3 regions of the Rhizobium atlanticum genome follow, and region 2 is predicted to be linked to each of the others. Evidence: riboswitches for the same ligand, from Rfam matches in the RefSeq annotation. Region 2 holds a riboswitch; each other region holds the start of a gene.
The links. Region 2 has a riboswitch for thiamine pyrophosphate ahead of PH551_RS24135 (ABC transporter permease). Riboswitches for the same ligand answer to the same signal wherever they lie in the genome.
Positions count from the first base shown of each region.

Region 1: linked by a shared signal. The riboswitch ahead of thiC (phosphomethylpyrimidine synthase ThiC) and the one ahead of PH551_RS24135 (ABC transporter permease) in region 2 are both predicted to bind thiamine pyrophosphate.
Region 3: linked by a shared signal. The riboswitch ahead of thiM (hydroxyethylthiazole kinase) and the one ahead of PH551_RS24135 (ABC transporter permease) in region 2 are both predicted to bind thiamine pyrophosphate.

Region 1 covers NZ_JAQJCJ010000003.1:356,984-363,306, reverse strand. The annotation lists gene PH551_RS07045 (ATP-binding protein) at 1-3,333, opposite strand, end outside; gene PH551_RS07040 (metallophosphoesterase family protein) at 3,333-4,601, opposite strand; TPP riboswitch at 4,868-4,999, shown strand; gene thiC (phosphomethylpyrimidine synthase ThiC) at 5,094-6,323, shown strand, end outside.
Region 2 covers NZ_JAQJCJ010000018.1:76,516-82,838, forward strand. The annotation lists gene PH551_RS24115 (LysR family transcriptional regulator) at 1-303, opposite strand, end outside; gene PH551_RS24120 (ArsR/SmtB family transcription factor) at 381-722, opposite strand; gene PH551_RS24125 (SDR family NAD(P)-dependent oxidoreductase) at 826-1,596, opposite strand; gene soxR (redox-sensitive transcriptional activator SoxR) at 1,721-2,191, opposite strand; TPP riboswitch at 2,523-2,636, shown strand; gene PH551_RS24135 (ABC transporter permease) at 2,797-3,603, shown strand; gene PH551_RS24140 (ABC transporter ATP-binding protein) at 3,600-4,412, shown strand; gene PH551_RS24145 (ABC transporter substrate-binding protein) at 4,477-5,487, shown strand; partial or broken gene PH551_RS24150 (acyltransferase family protein) at 5,577-6,323, shown strand, end outside.
Region 3 covers NZ_JAQJCJ010000017.1:138,249-144,571, reverse strand. The annotation lists gene PH551_RS23630 (ABC transporter substrate-binding protein) at 1-843, opposite strand, end outside; gene PH551_RS23625 (DUF1349 domain-containing protein) at 1,068-1,652, shown strand; TPP riboswitch at 1,786-1,882, shown strand; gene thiM (hydroxyethylthiazole kinase) at 1,928-2,731, shown strand; gene thiE (thiamine phosphate synthase) at 2,728-3,363, shown strand; gene thiD (bifunctional hydroxymethylpyrimidine kinase/phosphomethylpyrimidine kinase) at 3,360-4,169, shown strand; gene PH551_RS23605 (GNAT family N-acetyltransferase) at 4,383-4,862, shown strand; gene PH551_RS23600 (glycoside hydrolase family 3 N-terminal domain-containing protein) at 4,887-5,909, shown strand; gene PH551_RS23595 (ABC transporter substrate-binding protein) at 5,952-6,323, shown strand, end outside.

The DNA.
Region 1 (6,323 bases), on a different contig from region 2:
GTCGAAGCTCTCCATGATGTCGTCAGCGACGAAGGGTACCGGCCGGCGAAACGCTGCGAATTCCTCGTAACCTGCCAGCCGCAGCGCGAGGTAGAGCTGGAACTGAGTGCCGGTCGACATCGCGTCCGCAAGCTTCGAACCACCGTCGCGCGACACGCCGATCAATATCTCCTTATCCCGATCGGGCTGGGTCGTCAGGCCGGAATAATTGCCGCCGGTGATCAGGCGAAAGGCCTCCGATGCGCGGTTCATCATCGAGCTGCGATGTTTTTCGCGATAGATATGCAGTGCCTGTTCGGCCGCGAGCATGCCGGCGCGCAGCGCCAGATGCCGCACGGCCAGTTCCTCAATTTCAAGGAAAATGGTTCGGCGCTTGGCCTCGATCCGGGCCACGGCGTCGTCTCCGCCGACGGCCTCGAGCTTCTGCCGCGCCAGCGACACGTCGGAATAGAGAAGCTTCGCACGCTCGGTGAGATCCTCGATCCGGGCGCCAAGCTCCATGGCGTCGCGCTCGACCGCAGCGGCGTCGACACCGTCAAGGCGCCGTTCGGCTTCGGAAAAACTCGCAGCGCGCAATGCCTCGGTGATCTGGCGGCGTAAGGTGGCGACCCGCTCTTCCAGCCGGTCCCGCTCTCGGGACTGGTTCAGCAATACTTCCACCGAAGCAAGCGAGTCTGCGGCGAAATAGCCGGTCAATTCGTCCTTGCGGGCATTGTGAACGGCCAGTTCCTCCTCCAGCGCACGCCGTTTTTCCAATTGTCTTTCGAGATCCGCCTGCCGGTCTGCCCGAAGCTGAGCCGCATGCCGTGCCGCCTCATGACGTTCCACAAGCGCGTTTGCGGATGCGAGCGTATCCACGGCCGGCTGGCTGAGACCGCAGTCTCTGAGAAGACCGGCGATATGCTCGCGAAATTGCTGCTGGTCGCGCTCCATCGCGGCAACACGAGTTGCGAGGTCATCTCTTTCCTTGAGGATGGAGGGCAGTGCAGCGAGCGCATTCAGCATTGCTCGGACGGCCGCCATCGAACCGGCTTTGTCGGCAAACCAGGTTCGCGACAGCGCCTCCGCCCATTCCCGCTCCCAGGCCGCCATGGCGGCTTCCGCCTCCTGCTGGTCGCGCTGTCGTTCCCTGAGATCGTGGCTGAGGTCACCGACCGCCTTTTCGTGCGCCTGCCGCGCCGCCCGCTCGGCTCTGCTGGCGGCGAGTATATCATTTGCAGCCTGCATCAGCTCGGCGACCGGTCGCTGGTCTGCGTCATCAAGACCGGCTTCTGCAAGGCTCTCCGCAAGCGTTGCGGCATGCCTATCCAGTTCGATGCGAAGCGCGTGCACCGTGTCTTCTGCGTGCTGCAGATCGTCCCAGGCGGCCAGCGCCGCGGCTCGCTTGGTGCTCCAAGTGTCGAGTGCAGCCACGCGCGCCGCGGCTTCGGCGTCATATTCGATGTTTTCAGGCAGCAGATCACCGATGCGCTCGGCAAGCGCATCATGTTCGGCGCGCGCTTCGCCAAGCAGTTCCCTTTGCCGCTCGATCATTGCTGCCGTTGCCGCTTCCGCTTGGCGGAGTTGGCGCAGCTCGGCCAATTCCTGCGCCCGCGACAGCCGGCCGGCGGATACCGCGTCGTCCTGCCGCATCCGCTCCTCGAAAATCCGAGCCGTGGCGGCATTCAGACTGGTGAGATGCGCCTGCCAGGCGGCATCGCGTTCATCGCGCAGCCGCGCGGCCTCGGTATCGTCGATCGAACCGCCGGCGACGAAGGCCGCGATCCGGGCTTTGGTCAGCGCCTGTTCGGTGCCGAGATCGCGCAGCCTTCCCTCGTGATCGCCAATCCGCTTGTCGATAGCAGTCGCTTGGCCACGCCAGGCTTCGATCTGTCGAGGCTCTGCCGCGGCCGTCCGCTGCAGAGCGACGGCGTTGCCGCTCCAGGGTGCGAGCTGTTCAAACTGGTTCTCCTGCGTTCGCTTCGCCTGGACAAGTGTCCGTTCTTCCATGGTAAGCCGCAAGGGGAGATCAGATCCCGCCAGCCGGCTCAGGGCGATCTCGATGCGGCCGAAACGCGCAGGATCAAGGAGCCCAGATCCATGCCGCGAGCCGCCTTCCCTGTTCAGCCTTTCGAGATTCTCCCGCGCTCGCAACAGTTCCCGATCAGCGGCTGCCAGTTTCGCCTCGACGCCGGAACGCCGTTCGATAAGATCGCGGATGATGCCGATCAGCGAAGCGGGAAGCAGCAGCGCCTCGGGTTTCGCATGGCCCGGCTGTTCGAGATCGGCCAGCAGTCGGACCAACTCACCCTCCTGTTCGGCCAGCGCCAGCCGGCGCTTCGGCAGATCGCTCTCTGCCGCAAGATAGCGCGCCCGACCCTGATCCAGCAGGTCCATATGCGCGGTGACTGCCAGCGCCTTGTCGTCGATCGCGATCGCCTCGATCTCATCCGCAAGCTGGCGCAGCGTGCGGTCGGCGGTCTCGACAAGCGCCTGCAGCCGCGTCTCGTCGCGCGAAAGCTGCGGCAGGAGCGCGAACCATTCGGACGGCGGCCGCGGCAGATCGCTCATGGCGGCTACATCTGCATCCAGCCGCCGGAGCTCTAGGGCCGCGGGTAGGGCGCCGAGAAGGCGCGTCAGCTCCTGATGCCGGGTCTTGGCCTCGGCCAGTTCCCGCGTGGTTTTGCCATAGGCAGCGTCGGCCTGCTCATAAGTCGATTTCAGGGCCGAATAGGTGGAGGCAAGCGTGTCGATGGCATTGCGCTCGGCCTTGAGCGCTTCGAGCGAACGCTTGAGTTCCGCGAGCCTGGTGCTCGACGACCGCTTCTTGTAGATCGCGTTGGCTTCGTCGGCTGCGGTCACCAGCGAACGGCTCAGGCCTGCCAGGCCTGAGCTGGCCGAGAACAGCAATTCGCCGAGTTCGCCCTTGCTTTGTATGATGGCGTTGCCGCCTTCCTTGAGCGACTGATCGTCGAGCGAGAACATGGTGCGATAGGCCTCGCGACCGACGCCGCCAAGCGCGCCGGCCAGGAGCGCCTCGTTCACAGCTTGTCCCCGATCATCGACGAGGCTGCCGGTCCGCAGCTTGAGCCGCGCCAGCTCGTATTCCCAGCCACCAAATTCCAGCCGCGCACCGACCTTCATCGTATTGTAGGGATGCAGGAAATTATAGGTGCTGCGCTCACCAATGCCGTAGAGCAGATCAAGATAGGCGGCGAAGGTGGTCGACTTGCCCGCTTCGTTCAGGCCATAAACGATGTGCAAGTCCGGCGAACCTTGACGGGCCGCCCCGAAATCGATGGAGTGATCGGTGAACTTGCCATAGCGGGTGAGGTCGAGGCGGCGCAGACGCATCAGCTGTCTCCCCGATCCACCGCCTTCATCCGGGCGGCGATGTCCTCGGCGCCATCGGCGAGAAGGCTGTCGATGAAGCGTTCAAAACCCGCCTCGTTCTGGCCGGCAAATGCCCGGCTCTCGGGCGGCAGGTCGGCAAGCAGGTCCCGGACCATCTCCCTGACCTCGTCGCGAAATCCGCTGCGGGTGATGACCTCGTCCCGCATCAGCGCCCCGAGTTCGATGACGGGATCGGCGGCGGACGCGTCTGCGGGGATCGAGGGCGCTTCGAAGGCGAGTTCCAGCTTCTCGATCCAGGTGCGGCCGATCGCGTCGCTGCGCCGCTCGGCTTCGGCCTGCATGAGGTCGACATCGCGCCGCAGCTGCCAGGAGAGCGGCGTGCGGCCGGAAAGCCTGAGGCGTGCGACAAGATGCGGCGAAGCCGTGCGGTCGCGCTGCGCCATCAGGGCCGTCTCGACCATCATGGCTGCCTCACGCCAATCATCGACACCCGTGAGGTCGACATTGACGCGCTCGAACTGCGCGATGCTGGTACGCCGCTCCTCGACCGTCACGGTCCGGTCGTCGGCCACGGTCACCAGCGACACGGTCTTGATGCCCGCTTCATTGATGTCGCGGCCCTGCGGCATGCCGGGCATGATGACCGTCGCCGTGCCGGGATAATGGCTGCGCTGGTGGAGATGCCCGAGCGCCCAGTAGTCGAAACCCGAGGCATGCAGGTCGAGCACGTTGCAGGGCGCATAGACATCATGTCCGGCCGATCCGGCCAGACTCGTATGCATGATGCCGATATTGACGGCATCCGCTACCGGCGGCTTGAATTTCGGCAGCAGCGGGTCCGGGGCTTGCGGCTTGGCGAAGCTCAGACCGTGGATTGCGACCGACAAGCTGCCCTTGGTGGTCTCGACGGTCTCGGCATGGCCGCCGAAGATCTTCACCGTATCAGGCATCACCAGTTCCCGAGCGATCTTCGACATGGCATCGTGATTGCCGCGGATCTTGAAGACGACAATGCCCGCCCGGTGCAGCCGCTCCAGCTGACTCGCTAGGAAGCGCGCCGTCTTCATCGACGTCTGCTCCCCGTCATAGAGATCGCCGGCGATGACAAGCGCGTCGACCTGCTCCTCAAGGCAAAGATCGACGATCGCGACCAGCGTCTGTCGGCTGGCGTCACTGACAAGCTCGGCCAGCTCTGCATTGCGAAGTGCGAGAGAGCGCAAGGGAGAGTCGAGATGGAGATCGGCAGTGTGGACGAAACGATAGGCCATGAATGCAAGAATGGTGTTGCGATAGAGTGATCCAGCAGGCGCCGTCTGACAAATAAACGGACGTTATCGCCCGTTAGCTAAAACATGAGACCATGCCACGAATATTCAGAGCATGGCGGCAGCGTCCTGGCGAGTGAAATGGGCCGGCGGAGCTGGCCCATCCACAATCAATGCTGCTCTATCGGACTGGCCGCCGACTCAAAAGGTACGGATGGGAACGCGTGAGGGTCGGCTTGACATCAGGGCCGCAGCGGTCTTTGATGCAGGGCATTCACCAGGGGTGTCCCGGCAAGGGGCTGAGATTCTGCTGAACAATACGGCTTTGCCTGTTGTGGCGCAGTGACCCGTTGAACCTGATCCAGTTCATACTGGCGTAGGGACGGTGCAGACGCTGCGGCTATCGGGCGGATTTCGCTTTGTCGCATGAGGCGTCTTTCCATCATTCCAACACTGGAACTGGGTCTCCAAACGTCAAACCTTGGAGCCTCACCCATGAATATTGTCGCACCCAAGCTTACTCCGGTCGTCACCACCGGCCCGCTTCCGGCCTCGACCAAGATCGCCAAGCCCGGAACGCTCTATCCTGATCTGCGCGTGCCGATGCGCGAAATCAGCCTTCACCCGACCTCCGGTGAACCGCCGGTAACGGTCTATGATTCCTCCGGTCCCTATACCGACCCGGCACATACGGTCTCGATCGACGCCGGGCTGCCGCGTCTGCGCGAGAACTGGATCAGAGCGCGCGGCGATGTCGAAGCCTATGTAGGCCGGGTGGTGAAGCCTGAAGATAATGGTTTTGTCACCGGCGAGCGGCTGACGCCGGAATTCCCTATTCGCAACACGCCGCTGAAGGCAAAAGCGGGCCGCGCCGTAACCCAGCTCGCCTATGCGCGTGCCGGCATCATCACGCCGGAAATGGAGTTCATCGCCATCCGCGAAAACCTCGGCCGGCAGGCCGCGAAGGAGGCGCTCGGGCGCGACGGCGAGAGCTTTGGCGCTGATATTCCCGATTTCGTGACGGCCGAATTCGTGCGGCGGGAGGTCGCGGCGGGCCGCGCGATCATTCCGGCCAACATCAACCACCCGGAAACCGAACCGATGATCATCGGCCGGAATTTCCTGGTGAAGATCAACGCCAATATCGGCAACTCGGCCGTCACCTCGTCGATGGCGGAAGAAGTGGAAAAGATGGTCTGGGCGATCCGCTGGGGCGCCGACACGGTGATGGACCTCTCCACCGGCCGCAACATTCACAACATCCGCGAATGGATCATTCGCAATTCGCCGGTTCCGATCGGAACGGTGCCTCTCTACCAGGCGCTTGAAAAGGTGAACGGCATTGCAGAGGATCTCACCTGGGAAGTCTATCGCGATACGCTGATCGAACAGGCCGAGCAGGGCGTCGATTATTTCACCATCCATGCGGGCGTGCGGCTTGCCTATATCCCGCTCACCGTCAATCGTGTCACCGGGATCGTCTCACGCGGCGGCTCGATCATGGCCAAGTGGTGTCTGCATCACCACAAGGAGAGCTTCCTCTACGAGCATTTCGAGGAAATCTGCGACATCTGCCGTGCCTATGACGTCTCCTTCTCGCTTGGAGACGGCCTTCGCCCCGGCTCGATCGCCGATGCCAATGACGCTGCGCAATTTGCCGAGCTCGAAACCCTCGGCGAACTGACCAAGATTGCCTGGGCCAGGGATTGCCAGGTGATGATCGAA
Region 2 (6,323 bases):
GAGCGCCGTCGGAATGGCGGCAAGGCGAATATGGCCGGAAAGTCCGCGGCGGGCCGCGCGCATCTCCTCGCGCATGGTGCGGGCATCGCCGACGATGCGCCGGGCCCATTCCAGGACGCGCTGGCCCTCCGGCGTCAGCCCCTGAAAGCGCGAGCCGCGCTGCACCAGCATGACACCAAGCTGATCCTCGAGCTGCCGGATCGCGGCTGAAAGCGTCGGCTGGGAAACCCCGCACTCCTCCGCGGCGCGGCCGAAATGCTTTTCGTTGGCAAGGGCGATGAAAAATTCCAGCTTGTCGATCATCCGGTCTCCCGATCCGGCGCGAAATCATCCGGATCAGCTATCTTCGACGCAGCAACCGTGCTCCGCAAGGGCGGGTACTAATTGTTTTCAGCGGCCGGAAAAAGATCGAACAGCGATTCAAGGAAGGCAAGCACGTTTGTATTGCCGATACGGTAATAGACCAGCCTGCCCTGACGGCGCGTATTGACGAGACCTTCGAGCCTCAAACGCGCGAGCTGCTGCGAGACCATTGCCTGCTGAATGCCAAGGATGTTTTCGATTTCACTCACCGTCCGCTCCTCGGTCGCGAGTATGCAAAGAATCAGAAGTCGAGTCTGGTGCGCCAGCGCCTTCAGCAGATCGCTCGCCTCACGAGCGTTTCCAGCGAGTTTGTGCAGTTCCTGACCGGACATTCCCGGCTCGGGCTTGGGCAATGGCATTCGACATCTCGGAAGGGAAGCAAAAAGGCAGATCAGCACAATAGCATATTCGCACACACGAATTTGCCAAAAGTGATGAAATGTCAAAAAAGGTCTAACTAAATCAGCAGATAAGCTGGCCGCCATTGATCTCGAGGACCTGGCCGGTAATGTATCCGGAGAGCGAGGGCGCCGCCAGAAACAGATAGGCGGGAGCGCAATCCTCCGCTGTGCCCAGCCGCTGCAGGGGAATAGACTTTCTCGTCTGCTCCAGCTTTTCGCGGGAGGAATAGCGCTCGTGGAAATCCGTCTCGATCGTTCCGGGGGAGACACAATTGACGCGGATGCCATCCGGCGCGAGCTCGCGGGCAAGCGCCTTGGAATAGGTCGAAACGAAGGCTTTCGAGGCAGAATAAATCGAAGAACCGGGACTGCCGCCGGTCAGCGCGGAAATTGAAACGGTGTTGACGATGGCAGCGCCTTCCGCCGCCTTCAATGCCGGCAGCAACGCACGCGTCAGCGCCACCACCGACGTCTGGTTCAAACGCACGATCGCCTCATAATCTGCGTCAGTCAGTGTGGCAGCTGGAAAACGGCCGAGCATAGTGCCGGCGTTGTTGACGAGCACATGCACCTTGTCGAAAAAGGTAAGCGCATTTTCGGCAAATTGCGCAGCGCCGCCAGCGGCAGTGAAATCGGCGTGCAGCAACAGCGCCCGTCTTTCGGATTCAGCCGTCAGCAGAAAATCCGGCAGATCGCGCCCCGGTTTGCGTCCAGTATGGACGATCACATTCGCGCCGCAGTCCAGGAACTGCCGGGCCACTTCGAGACCGATGCCCCGCCCGGCGCCGGTTACGATGACATTGCGATTTTCGAATAGTCTCGGGTGGAACACGAAGCTGTCCTCCTCGCGGACAATGCCGCCTGTTGCGCCATTCGCCCTTAACATATGAGCGCGCGGGCCGAAAGAAAGGCAGGCATCATCTTTCCGCCAGAGGCTGGCGCTCTTCCCTGAAAGTTCATAGTTCGATTTCGATCTCCAGCAGCCGTGCGCCTGGCCCTTCCTCGCCGAGCTGATCGAAGGGATTGCGCAACGGACAGCTTTCGATCGACAGGCAACCGCAGCCGATGCAGCCGGTCAGACGGTCTCGCAGCAGGCTCAGCCGTCTGATTCGCGTGTCGAGTTCATCCTTCCAGCGCGCCGACAGCGTCTGCCAGTCGGCAATCGTCGGCGTACGCCCCTGCGGCAGGGAGGCAAATGCCGTCTGGATTTCCGAAAGCGGAATGCCGACACGTTGCGCCACCTTGATGATGCCGAGCCGGCGAAGGACATCGCGTCCGTAGCGCCGCTGGTTGCCGCGCGTGCGGATACTCGAGATCAGCCCCTTGGCCTCATAGAAATGTAGCGCCGAGACGGCAAGACCACTGCGTTGCGCCACTTCGCCGACCGTCAGAAGCTTGCCGAGCGGCGTTGCAGAAATCCTATTCATCGCCTATTGACCTCAATATTAGTTGAGGTTTTATAACCGCTGCTTCCCCGGCCGTAAAGCACGAGGCGCAGGAAGGAGCGTCAGTGAGATCATCCGGTCGATACAAGCTGAAATGATGGCGTCGGCGCTTGCCCGGCCCGCGCCGATCGCCCCTGCCGATATTGCCGCCTGAAAGACAAGCGCTCGGGGTCCGTTCCCGGCAGGTACGGAACCTCGGAAAACACCCGGACAGGACCTCCGTCCGGGTGTTTTTTATCTGCGCCCCATCCGACCGGGCGGACGGGTTTGCAATTTTGCGGTTGCGGCAAGAAAACCCCGATGATAGTTTTCGCCGAAATAACAGGGGAGCTCCGTGTCGCCGGGGCTGAGATGTGAGGCGCAAGCCTCCGGACCCTTCTAAGCTGATCTGGGTAATGCCAGCGGAGCGAGGTCCAAATGTATTCCGGCGCGCAAGTGTCACTCTACCGGACGTCCGGCAATTCCGTCGGCATCCCTATCGATGCCCTCAAGGCAACCGCCCCAAATCGCGGCAGGCTGCGCATCGACACCGATGCCCTCGACAGGTTTGCGCGAACAGCCCGGCGAAAGCCTGAAACCGAACGCCGATGACATCGCCACGACCATCGGATTCGCGCCTTGCGACGCTCTATCTCGCCGTGTACCGGGCAATGCCCGCCTTGCTCGCAGGCTTTGCTTTTCTGGTGGCATGGGAACTCTATGTCGATCTTTCCGGTATCAAACCGTCCATTCTGCCGGCGCCTTCGCGTATCCTTGTCCAGGGCTGGCTGAACCGAGAGGCGCTGATAGCAAACACCTGGCCGACGCTCGGAGCGACACTCGGTGGTTTCGCCCTGTCGCTCGCCTTCGCCTTCGTCTCCTCGATCCTGATGGATTTCATGCCCTTCATGCGCCGGGCAATGCTGCCGATCTTCATCGCCAGCCAGACTTTGCCGCTGGTGGCGATCGCGCCTCTCGTCGTCCTCTGGTTCGGTTTCGGCCTTTTGCCGAAGATATTGCTGGTGGCGCTCGTCACCTTCTTTCCGCTGCTTGTTGCCCTGCTTCAGGGCTATGAGGCGACCGATCGCGACATTGCCGAGCTCTTGAATTCGATGAAAGCGAGCCGCTGGCGCATTTTTCGCCTGGCGCGGTTTCCCTCGTCCCTGCCCTATTTCTTCGCCGGCCTCCGAATCTCGATCACCTATGCCGTCGTCGGCGCGATCTTTGCCGAATATGCCGGCGCTGCAAGCGGCCTCGGCATCTATATCCTCAACGCCAAGAACAATTTCCGTCCCGATCTCGTGCTCGCCGCCGTGATCGTCAGCGCTCTGTTGACGCTCTGCCTCTTCGCGCTGACGCTGGTTATCCAGCGTTTCGTCATGCCCTGGCAGCCATCCCAGGAGCGGCGCCGATGACCGGTCAGATGCTTGAGCTGCGCAACATCTCGAAGTCCTTCGACGGCATGAAGGTTCTAGACGACATTTCGCTCGCCGTCGCAGACGGCGAGTTCGTCTCGATCGTCGGCCCATCCGGCTCCGGAAAATCGACCGTGCTGAGACTGCTGACACAGGCGCTGCGACCCGATTCCGGCGCCATGCTTTTCAACGGTGCAGCGCTGGAACAGACGCCGCATTCCTTTGCCTTCATGCCGCAACGCGATGCGCTGATGCCCTGGCGCCGGATCATCGATAATGCCGCGCTCGGCCTGGAAGTGAAGGGCATGGCTCGCCGGGCTGCCCGCGCCGCTGTCGCGCCCCTCTTCGAGCGGTTCGGCCTTGCCGGCTTCGAACATCACTACCCCGCCGCTCTTTCCGGCGGCATGCGCCAACGTGCTGCGCTGCTGCGCACCGTCATCCAGGAGCAGGACATGCTGCTGCTCGACGAGCCCTTCGGCGCGCTCGATGCGCTAACCCGCACGCAGATCCAGGAGTGGCTGCAAGGCATGTGGACCGAACATCGCTGGACGGCGCTGCTGATCACCCACGATGTTCGCGAGGCCGTTTTCCTCTCCGACCGGATCTACGTGCTGTCTGCCCGTCCGGCGCGTGTCATCCGCGAATTCCGCGTTCCCCTGCCCCGCCCGAGAAGCATTGCCGATCTCGGTTCGCCGGCGGCCCAGGCGATCGAGACCGAAATCCTGCAAACCCTGCTTCATCCGCTAGAACAGGATGGTTTTAGGCCGGTCGGCCCAAAATCTGAATCCTGTTCCAATTTAAAGAGTTAGAGTCTGATGTCGTTCGAAAACCGGACTTTTCGGCGTCATGCTCTAAAGACCTGAGGAGGTCACCATGCCGCTTCTCACCCGCCGCCAGACGATGCTCGCCGCCATCGCGACAAGCCTCGCCGGCCGCGTCGCCTTCGCTCAATCGGCGCCCGCAAAGGTTCGTATCGCGCTCGACTGGACGCCCAACACCAATCACATCGGCATCTACGTCGCCAAGGCGAAGGGCTTCTACACGGCCGCCGGCCTCGATGTCGAAATTCTACCCTTTACCGACACGAGTGCCGGCACGCTGGTATCAAACGGGGTCGCCGATTTCGGCATCAGTAGCGAGATCGAGGCCCTGACGCAGCGTGCTGGCGGCGGTGACGTGAAGATGGTCTACGGCGTCGTCCAGACGGAAACCGCGCGCCTGATCTTCAAGGGCGGGCGGGACGACATCAAGAGCCCTAGAGATCTCGATGGCAAGACCTATGGAGGCTTCGGCGGCACTTGGGAAAGCGCGCTGGTCTCGGCGATGATCCGCAATGACGGCGGCAAGGGCGACGTCAAGACCGTCACCCTCGGCACCTCCGCCTATGAAGCGCTGGACAATGGCTCGATTGACTTCACGCTGGAGATCTACACCTGGGAGGGCATTGCCGCTGAGCTGGAAAATCGGCAGATCAGCCGCTTCCACTATTCCGATTACGGCATTCCCGACGAGCAGACGACAGTCATCGTTTCCAGTGACGCCTATCTCTCTGCCAGTCGAGAACACGCGCGCGCCTTCATCCAGGCCACGCGTCAAGGCTATGTCTATTCCATCGATCATCCCGACGAAGCCTGCGACCTGCTGATATCAGGAAGTAACGGTGCGCTGATGAACACGGAACTGGTAAGAGCATCTCAGAAGGCGTTGATCGAAGGCCATTTCCTGAGATCCGAGGCCGGCGTGATCGGCACGCTTGATCCGGCAAAGGTCGATGCCATCGGCGCTTTCCTGGTCAAGAACGGCATTCTCGTCGATGCGAATGGCGTCGTGCTCAAGGAGAAGCCGGACTTTTCCACCTATTACACCAACGAACTCCTCGGCTGAGCCCGCCCGGGGCCTTGCCGAGGCGGTCTTCCCAGGCAATGCTTTGCGCCCGGGCGGTTTGAGCCGAATCGGGCAGGGCGGGGAACGACATGCGAGCACAGGACAGACTGGCCGGAGCCGACTTTCTGCGCGCAATGGCCTGCTTGTTGGTGCTCGCGCACCATCTCGCGCTTCGGCTGGATATGCGCAGAATTCCGGATGAATTTGCGGCAACGGCAAACGTCCTCCGCTTCGGCAATTTCGGCGTCGCCATCTTCTTTGTGCTCAGCGGCTTTCTGCTTGCCCGCCCCTTCTGGCACGCTCTCGACGCCGGCGGCGCCATGCCCACCCTTGGGCACTACGCCATCCGCAGGTTGGCGCGCATCGCTCCGGGCTTCTGGGTCGCCACCAGCGTCAGCTTCGTCCTTAGCCTGACGCTGCTTGCCCTGCCGCTGACGCCGGAACTCGTCGTCCGCTATATTTCGGGACTGTTGTTCATGAGCCAGTGGCATTGGCGCACGTTTTTTCCCGTCGAAGCCGATGGGCCGCTCTGGTCCATTCCCTTCGAGGTCACCAGCTATGTGCTCCTCCCGGTCGGCTTTTTCGTGCTGTTTCGCTTGCCGCTGCTGCGTCAACGTCCGTTCTTCGCCCGCGCCGCCTGGCTCTGCGTCATTGCCGTGGTCCTTCTTGCCCATCTGATGATCCTGAGGCTCTTTGCGCTCGACGATATCGGGCGCGGCTGGGCATATGGCCTTCAGGGTGGAGCGAAGGAATGGATGCCCAACTATAATCCGATCGGCTTCTTTGCTGTCTTCGCACTCGGCGCGCTTGCCGCCGGCATCGAAGTGATGTTGCCC
Region 3 (6,323 bases), on a different contig from region 2:
GGTGTTGAAGACGAAGACAGGATAACCGAAGGGCTTCAGCATGACCGGTTGCGAGGCGGTCGAAGCTTTCAGCTTGTCGTAGGATTCGACAGGAATCGAGTCGACATAATCATACTGGCCGGAAACGGCGGCCTCGACGCGGGTGTTCGGGTCCGGCACCGGCACAAAGCGGATTTCATCAAGATATTGATGACGCGCGCCGCCATAGCCATCGCTCTCGCCGCTGCGTGGCTTGTACCCATCGAAGCGGACAAGCTGGATATACTGGTCGGCTTTCCGTTCCTTCAGCATATAGGGACCGGTGCCGATGAACTCCTTCATCGGCTCGTCCTGCTTTTCGGACGGGATGATGATGGCCGCCGAATTGTTGAAGGCAAGCAGCGAGGTCAACGGCGCATAGGGCTGCTTCAGCGTGATCGTAACCGTCGAAGGATCGGAAGCCGCGATCTTGTCGATAAAGCCGGCCACCTGCTTGCCCCGCGAGGCGATCTTCATCCAGCGGGTAAGCGAAGCGACCACATCCTCGGACGTCATATCGGTATTGTCGTGGAACTTGACGCCAGTCCTGAGCTTGATCGTATAGGTTTTGCCGTCGGCGCTGATCTCGGGCAGGCTTTCGGCGAGAAGCGGCGTGACGTTCCAGCTCTTGTCGAAAGTGTAGAGCGTCTCGAAAATATGCTGGGTGACGATGCCGACGAGATCGGCCGTCGACGACATCGGATCGAGCGTCGGCGGCTCGCCGATCGTCGCGACATTGATGACGCCGCCCTTTTCCTGGGCAAGCAGGGTCGAAGGCAGGGCGACGAACGCGGTTCCGAGAAGGAATGCGACGAATGTTTTCATATGAGAGCTCCCGATTTAGTTCCACAATTATGTAATTAATATTTTTGTAACAGAATAGAAGCTGGAGCTATCGTGTCAAGCATGAGTGGTCGATTATGCAGCCGCGGATAGCGCGTTGCCGGAAAAGCACCATCTTCAGCTGCGCTAGTTCTCCGCACGGGGCCTGCGTGGTACGCCAAGTGAGACGACTGCCCTGCGGCAAGATTAAAGGAAGGGAGAAGCGAATGAGCATCGACTTCAATGACGGGAAATGGCTGAACGAGCCGGGCAGCTGGCACGCCGACGAAACCGGCCTGACGATGACGACAGGCGAAAAGACCGATTTCTGGCGCGAGACCTATTACGGCTTCACCCGCGACACCGGCCACTTCCTCGCCTTTCCCACCGGCGACAGCTTCACCGCACAGATCCGCGCCCAGGGCGAATTCCGCACCCTCTACGATCAGGCAGGCCTGATGGTACGCATCGACGAGAGCCGCTGGGTGAAAACGGGCGTCGAATTCACCGACGGAGAAGCCTTCCTCAGCACCGTCGTCACCGACGGAAAGTCAGACTGGTCGGTGTCGCAGCCCTTCAAGGAATTGGAGGATTTCCGCATCCGTGTGACGGTCGCAAACGGCGCCGTGCGCATCCAGGGCTCCCGCGACGGTAGCCGCTGGCCGTTGCTGCGGTTAGCACCCTTCCCGGCTGCCGATCGCTATGAGGTCGGGCCGACAGCCTGTACGCCGGAGCGGAGTGGTTTGAGGGTTCGATTTTCGGAGTTTTCAATCAGCCCGGCTATTACGACGGGGCTGCATGATTTGAGTTAGGCAAAATTGGATGCCTTCAGGATTGCGCTGGGAAGGCCTCCAGCAATGTCCACGCCCAAGGGCAGCCGCTCCGAAATACCGGAATACTCACTTTCGGAGTGACAGCCGCGCCCTTCTCTGCGAAAAAGAGCGTGATGAGAGACAGGGGCGTTCGTCGACAGACGGGCTGAGAAGAACCCTTCGAACCTGAACCGGATAATGCCGGCGGAGGGAGTCGCTCGGGGCATCGCCGTAAGAGCAGCCCCCCGCGCCCGCCCCCGCCTGAAAGGGGCACCATGCAGAGCAAGATCACGTCGGGAGCCATGCTGAAGGCGATGCGCGAAAAGCCGCCGCTCGTTCAGTGCATCACCAATTATGTCGCGATGAATATCGCGGCCAACGTCCTGCTGGCCGCGGGCGCTTCTCCCGCCATGGTGCATGCCGCTGAAGAAGCCGGCGAATTCGCCGGCATCGCCAATGCTTTGACCATCAACATCGGCACGCTCTCGACGCAATGGCTCGAAGGCATGCAGGGGGCTGCCAAGGCCGCCAATGCGGCCGGCAAACCCTGGGTGCTCGATCCGGTGGCCCATTACGCCACGGGCTTCCGTCGCGCCGCGGTGGCCGACCTTCTGGAGCTTCGCCCGACGATTATCCGCGGCAACGCCTCCGAGATCATCGCGCTTGCCGGCGGCGAGAGCCGTGGTCAGGGCGTCGACAGCCGCGATCCAGTCGAACAGGCGGAGGATTCGGCACGGCGGCTGGCGGAGAGGCAGCGGACCATCGTCGCCGTCACCGGTGCTGTCGACTTCGTCACCGATGGCGCAAGGGCAGTCCGTATTGCGGGCGGATCGGCCCTGATGCCGCAGGTCACCGCGCTCGGCTGCTCGCTCACCTGCCTCGTCGGCGCCTTTGCCGCGACCGCGCCCGAAGATCTCTTCGGCGCGACTGTCGCCGCGCTTTCGACCTTCGCCGTCGCCGGCGAAGATGCAGCGCTCGGCGCCGCCGGCCCGGGCTCCTTTTCCTGGCGCTTCCTCGATGCGCTGGCTGCGATCGACGCCGAAACGCTCGATGCCAGGGCAAGGGTATCGGTCGCATGAAGCGCTTCGACCTTTCGCTCTATCTCGTTCTCGATCCCGATCTCTGCGCCGGAATCGGCATGATCGAGACTGCGCGGCTTGCCGTTGCCGGCGGCGCGACGATGGTGCAGTTGCGCGACAAACATGCCGGCACGGCCAGGATGATCGAGACCGGCCGCGCCTTGAGAGAGGCGCTCGTTGGAACCGGCGCCCTCCTCATCGTTAATGACGATGTGGAGGCTGCGGTCGCGATCGGCGCCGATGGCCTGCATGTCGGCCAGGAGGATATGGATGCGCGCAGGGCACGAGACATGATCGGACCCGAGATGATCCTTGGTCTCTCGGTGGAAACAGCCCGGCTCGCTGCCGCCGTCGACCCTGATATTGTCGATTATGCCGGCGTCGGACCTGTCTTTGCGACGCCGACCAAGGCCGACCACAAGCAGCCGGTCGGCTTTGATGGTCTTGCCAGGCTTGTGAAGGCATCGCCGGTGCCGTCCGTCGCCATCGGCGGCCTCAAGGCGGAGCATGTGGCGGAAGTGTTTGCAGCGGGAGCCGAAGGGCTTGCCGTCGTCTCCGCCATTGCGGGCACGCCGGACCCCGAGGCCGCCGCCCGCCGCATCGCCGCAGAAATCCGAAAGGTCCGCCCATGATCCGCAATGTTCTCTCCATCGCCGGCTCGGATCCCTCCGGCGGCGCCGGCATCCAGGCCGATCTAAAGGCCTTTGCCGCCCGCAGCGTTTACGGCATGGCAGTGCTGACCGCGCTGACGGCACAGAACACGCAAGGGGTGACCGGCGTGCATCTGGTGCCGCCGCAATTCGTCGCCGACCAGATCGATGCCGTCTTCGCCGACGTGCGAGTCGACGCCGTCAAGATCGGCATGATCGCCAATGCCGGCATAGCCGAGGCTGTCGCCGCAGCCCTTGCCGATCGACGGAGAATCCCCATTGTTCTCGACCCGGTGATGATCGCCAAGGGTGGGGCCGCCCTGCTCGCGCCCGAAGCGGTCGACGTGCTGACCCGGCGGCTGCTGCCGCTCGCAACCCTCCTGACCCCGAACCTGCCCGAGGCCGCGGCCCTGTTGCACCAGCCGGTCGCGACCAATCGCGATGAGATGGCGGCGCAGGCCGAGCGGCTGCGCGCGCTTGGCCCCGCCGCCGTATTGGTCAAGGGTGGCCATCTCGGCAGCGACGAGAGCCCAGACGTGCTTGCCACGGCCGACGGCCTGCACTGGTTCGAGGCCAGGCGAGTGCCGACGAAAAATACGCACGGCACTGGCTGCACGCTCTCCAGCGCACTGGCCGCCGAGCTTGCCAAGGGCGCATCGGCCGAGCAAGCCGTCGCCATTGCGAAGGATTACCTTGCCGATGCAGTCGCCGCCGCCGGCAGTCTCACTGTCGGCTCCGGACATGGCCCGGTGCAGCATTTTCATGCGCTTTGGAAGCACGGCGAATAACCGATCCCGCCGAAACGCGCAGGCTTAGGATTACGAGAGAAAAACGGCCCGGCCTCCCCGGGCCGTTTTCATTCGCGCCAGCTGGCGCTGGTCCGAAGCCGGGCGCACCGCTCCATTTGAAAATCCCTGTTGACAAGCCCAGTTAGATAGCCAAGTCTATGACATTAAACGGATATATATTACGCTATAAAGGAATACCTGGAGGAGAGACAGGTGCCAGACCTGCTTGTGAGGTTATATTCCAACAGGCTCGCCGACCTGAAAGAGCGGGCCGACAATGTCCGCGCCTCCATTCGTCCGGCTCTTCCACCGGAACTGCACCTGGTCGTCAACTGGGTTCGCCAACAATTCAGTGAGAACTGGGCAAGCGAGGTTTCGGTTGCTTTTTCCCGCCAACCCGTCGCCTGCCAGATTGCCGTCGACGGCGGCAAGCTGCTCGGCTTTGCCTGCTATGACACGACGGCCCGCGGCTTCTTCGGCCCAACCGGCGTCGATCCCGAGGCGCGTGGCAAGGGCATCGGTCTCGCGCTGTTTTCCGCCTGCCTTCAGACGATGAAGACGCTCGGCCATGCCTATGCCTTCATCGGCGATGCCGGGCCTGTCGATTTCTACGCCAGCACCGCGGGTGCGATCGCCATCCCTGCCCCCGACAAGGGCATTTACGAAGGCATGCTGCGAAGCGCGCCGAAATGACCAGCTGATACCGGAGTTCCAGAAGTGTCCTCGACCCCGCTCGCCCTTTTTGTCGGTCTCCCGAACCCTGCGATTTCGGACGACGAATTCGCCCTGTTTCGCGAGACCAATCCGCTCGGCCTGTTCGTCGGCCGGCGCAATCAGCGCGAGCCGGAGCAGACAAAGCGGCTGATCGAACGCTTCCGCGAAGCCGTCGGCCGAGAGGATGCGCCCGTCTTCACCGACCAGGAAGGCGGCCGCGTCCAGCATCTCGACGCCGGTCCCTGGCCGCTCTTCCGCAGCTTCGGCCAGTTCGCCGAACTGGCCCGCTGCGATTTCGATCTCGGCAAAAAAGCACTGCGCCTTTCCTCCCAGGCCATGGGCGCGATGATGACGGACCTCGGCCTTTCCAGCGGCTGCTCGCCCGTTCTCGACCTCGTCTTCGAGACGACGAGTGCGGTCATCGGCGCCCGCTCCTTCGGCCCCGATCCCGACTTCATCGCTGCCCTCGGCCGTGAGGTGGTCGACGGGCTGCTAGAGACCGGCAACATGCCGGTCATGAAGCATATTCCCGGCCACGGCCGCGCCACGCTCGACTCCCACAAGGAGCGTCCGGTCGTCGATGCCAGCCGTGAGACGCTCACCGCCACCGATTTCAAGCCTTTCGTCGCACTGAAGGATACGCCCTGGGCCATGGTCGCCCATGTCGTCTACTCGACCTACGATGCCGAATTGCCGGCATCCGTCTCGCCTGTCATGCACGACGTGATCCGCAAAGAGATGGGTTACGAGGGCGTGCTGATCTCCGACTGCGTCTTCATGCAGTCGCTCACGGGCACCTTGCCGGAACGCGTCGCCCAAGTCCTCGATGCGGGTTTCGATATCGCCCTCCACAGCCACGGGGACGTCAGGGAAAGCGAAGCCGCCGCCAAGGCCGCCCGCCCGCTCACGGATGCCGCTCTGAAGCGTATCGCCGCCGGCAAGGCTCGCCTCGGCAATATCAAAATCGACGTCCGCGCCGCCCATGCCGAGGTGGAAGACATGTTTGCCAGCGTGCCGGCCGCCTGACCGGCAGATCATTTTTCACGCACAAGAAAAGGGGAATGGAACATGAAAAAATATCTATTTGCAGCCGCCGCACTGACGCTGCTTTCGGGATCCGCCACGGCGCAGACGATCCTGACGGCGAATATCGAACCGGCCACGACCTGGGTTCGCAACTTCAACCCGTTCAACCAGACCTCGGCGCGCCAATCGACGCTCGATTTCATCTATGAGCCGCTGGTTATTTTCAATCGCTTCGACAGCAACAAGCCGGTCTATCGCCTGGCCGAAAGCTTCAAGCTCTCCGACGACCTGAAGAGCATCGACTTCAAGCTGCGCCCGAACCTGAAATGGTCTGATGGCAAACCGCTGACGGCAGCCGACGTCAAGTTCACCTATGATTATCTGAAAAAGTTCCCGGCGCTCGACTTCGTCAGC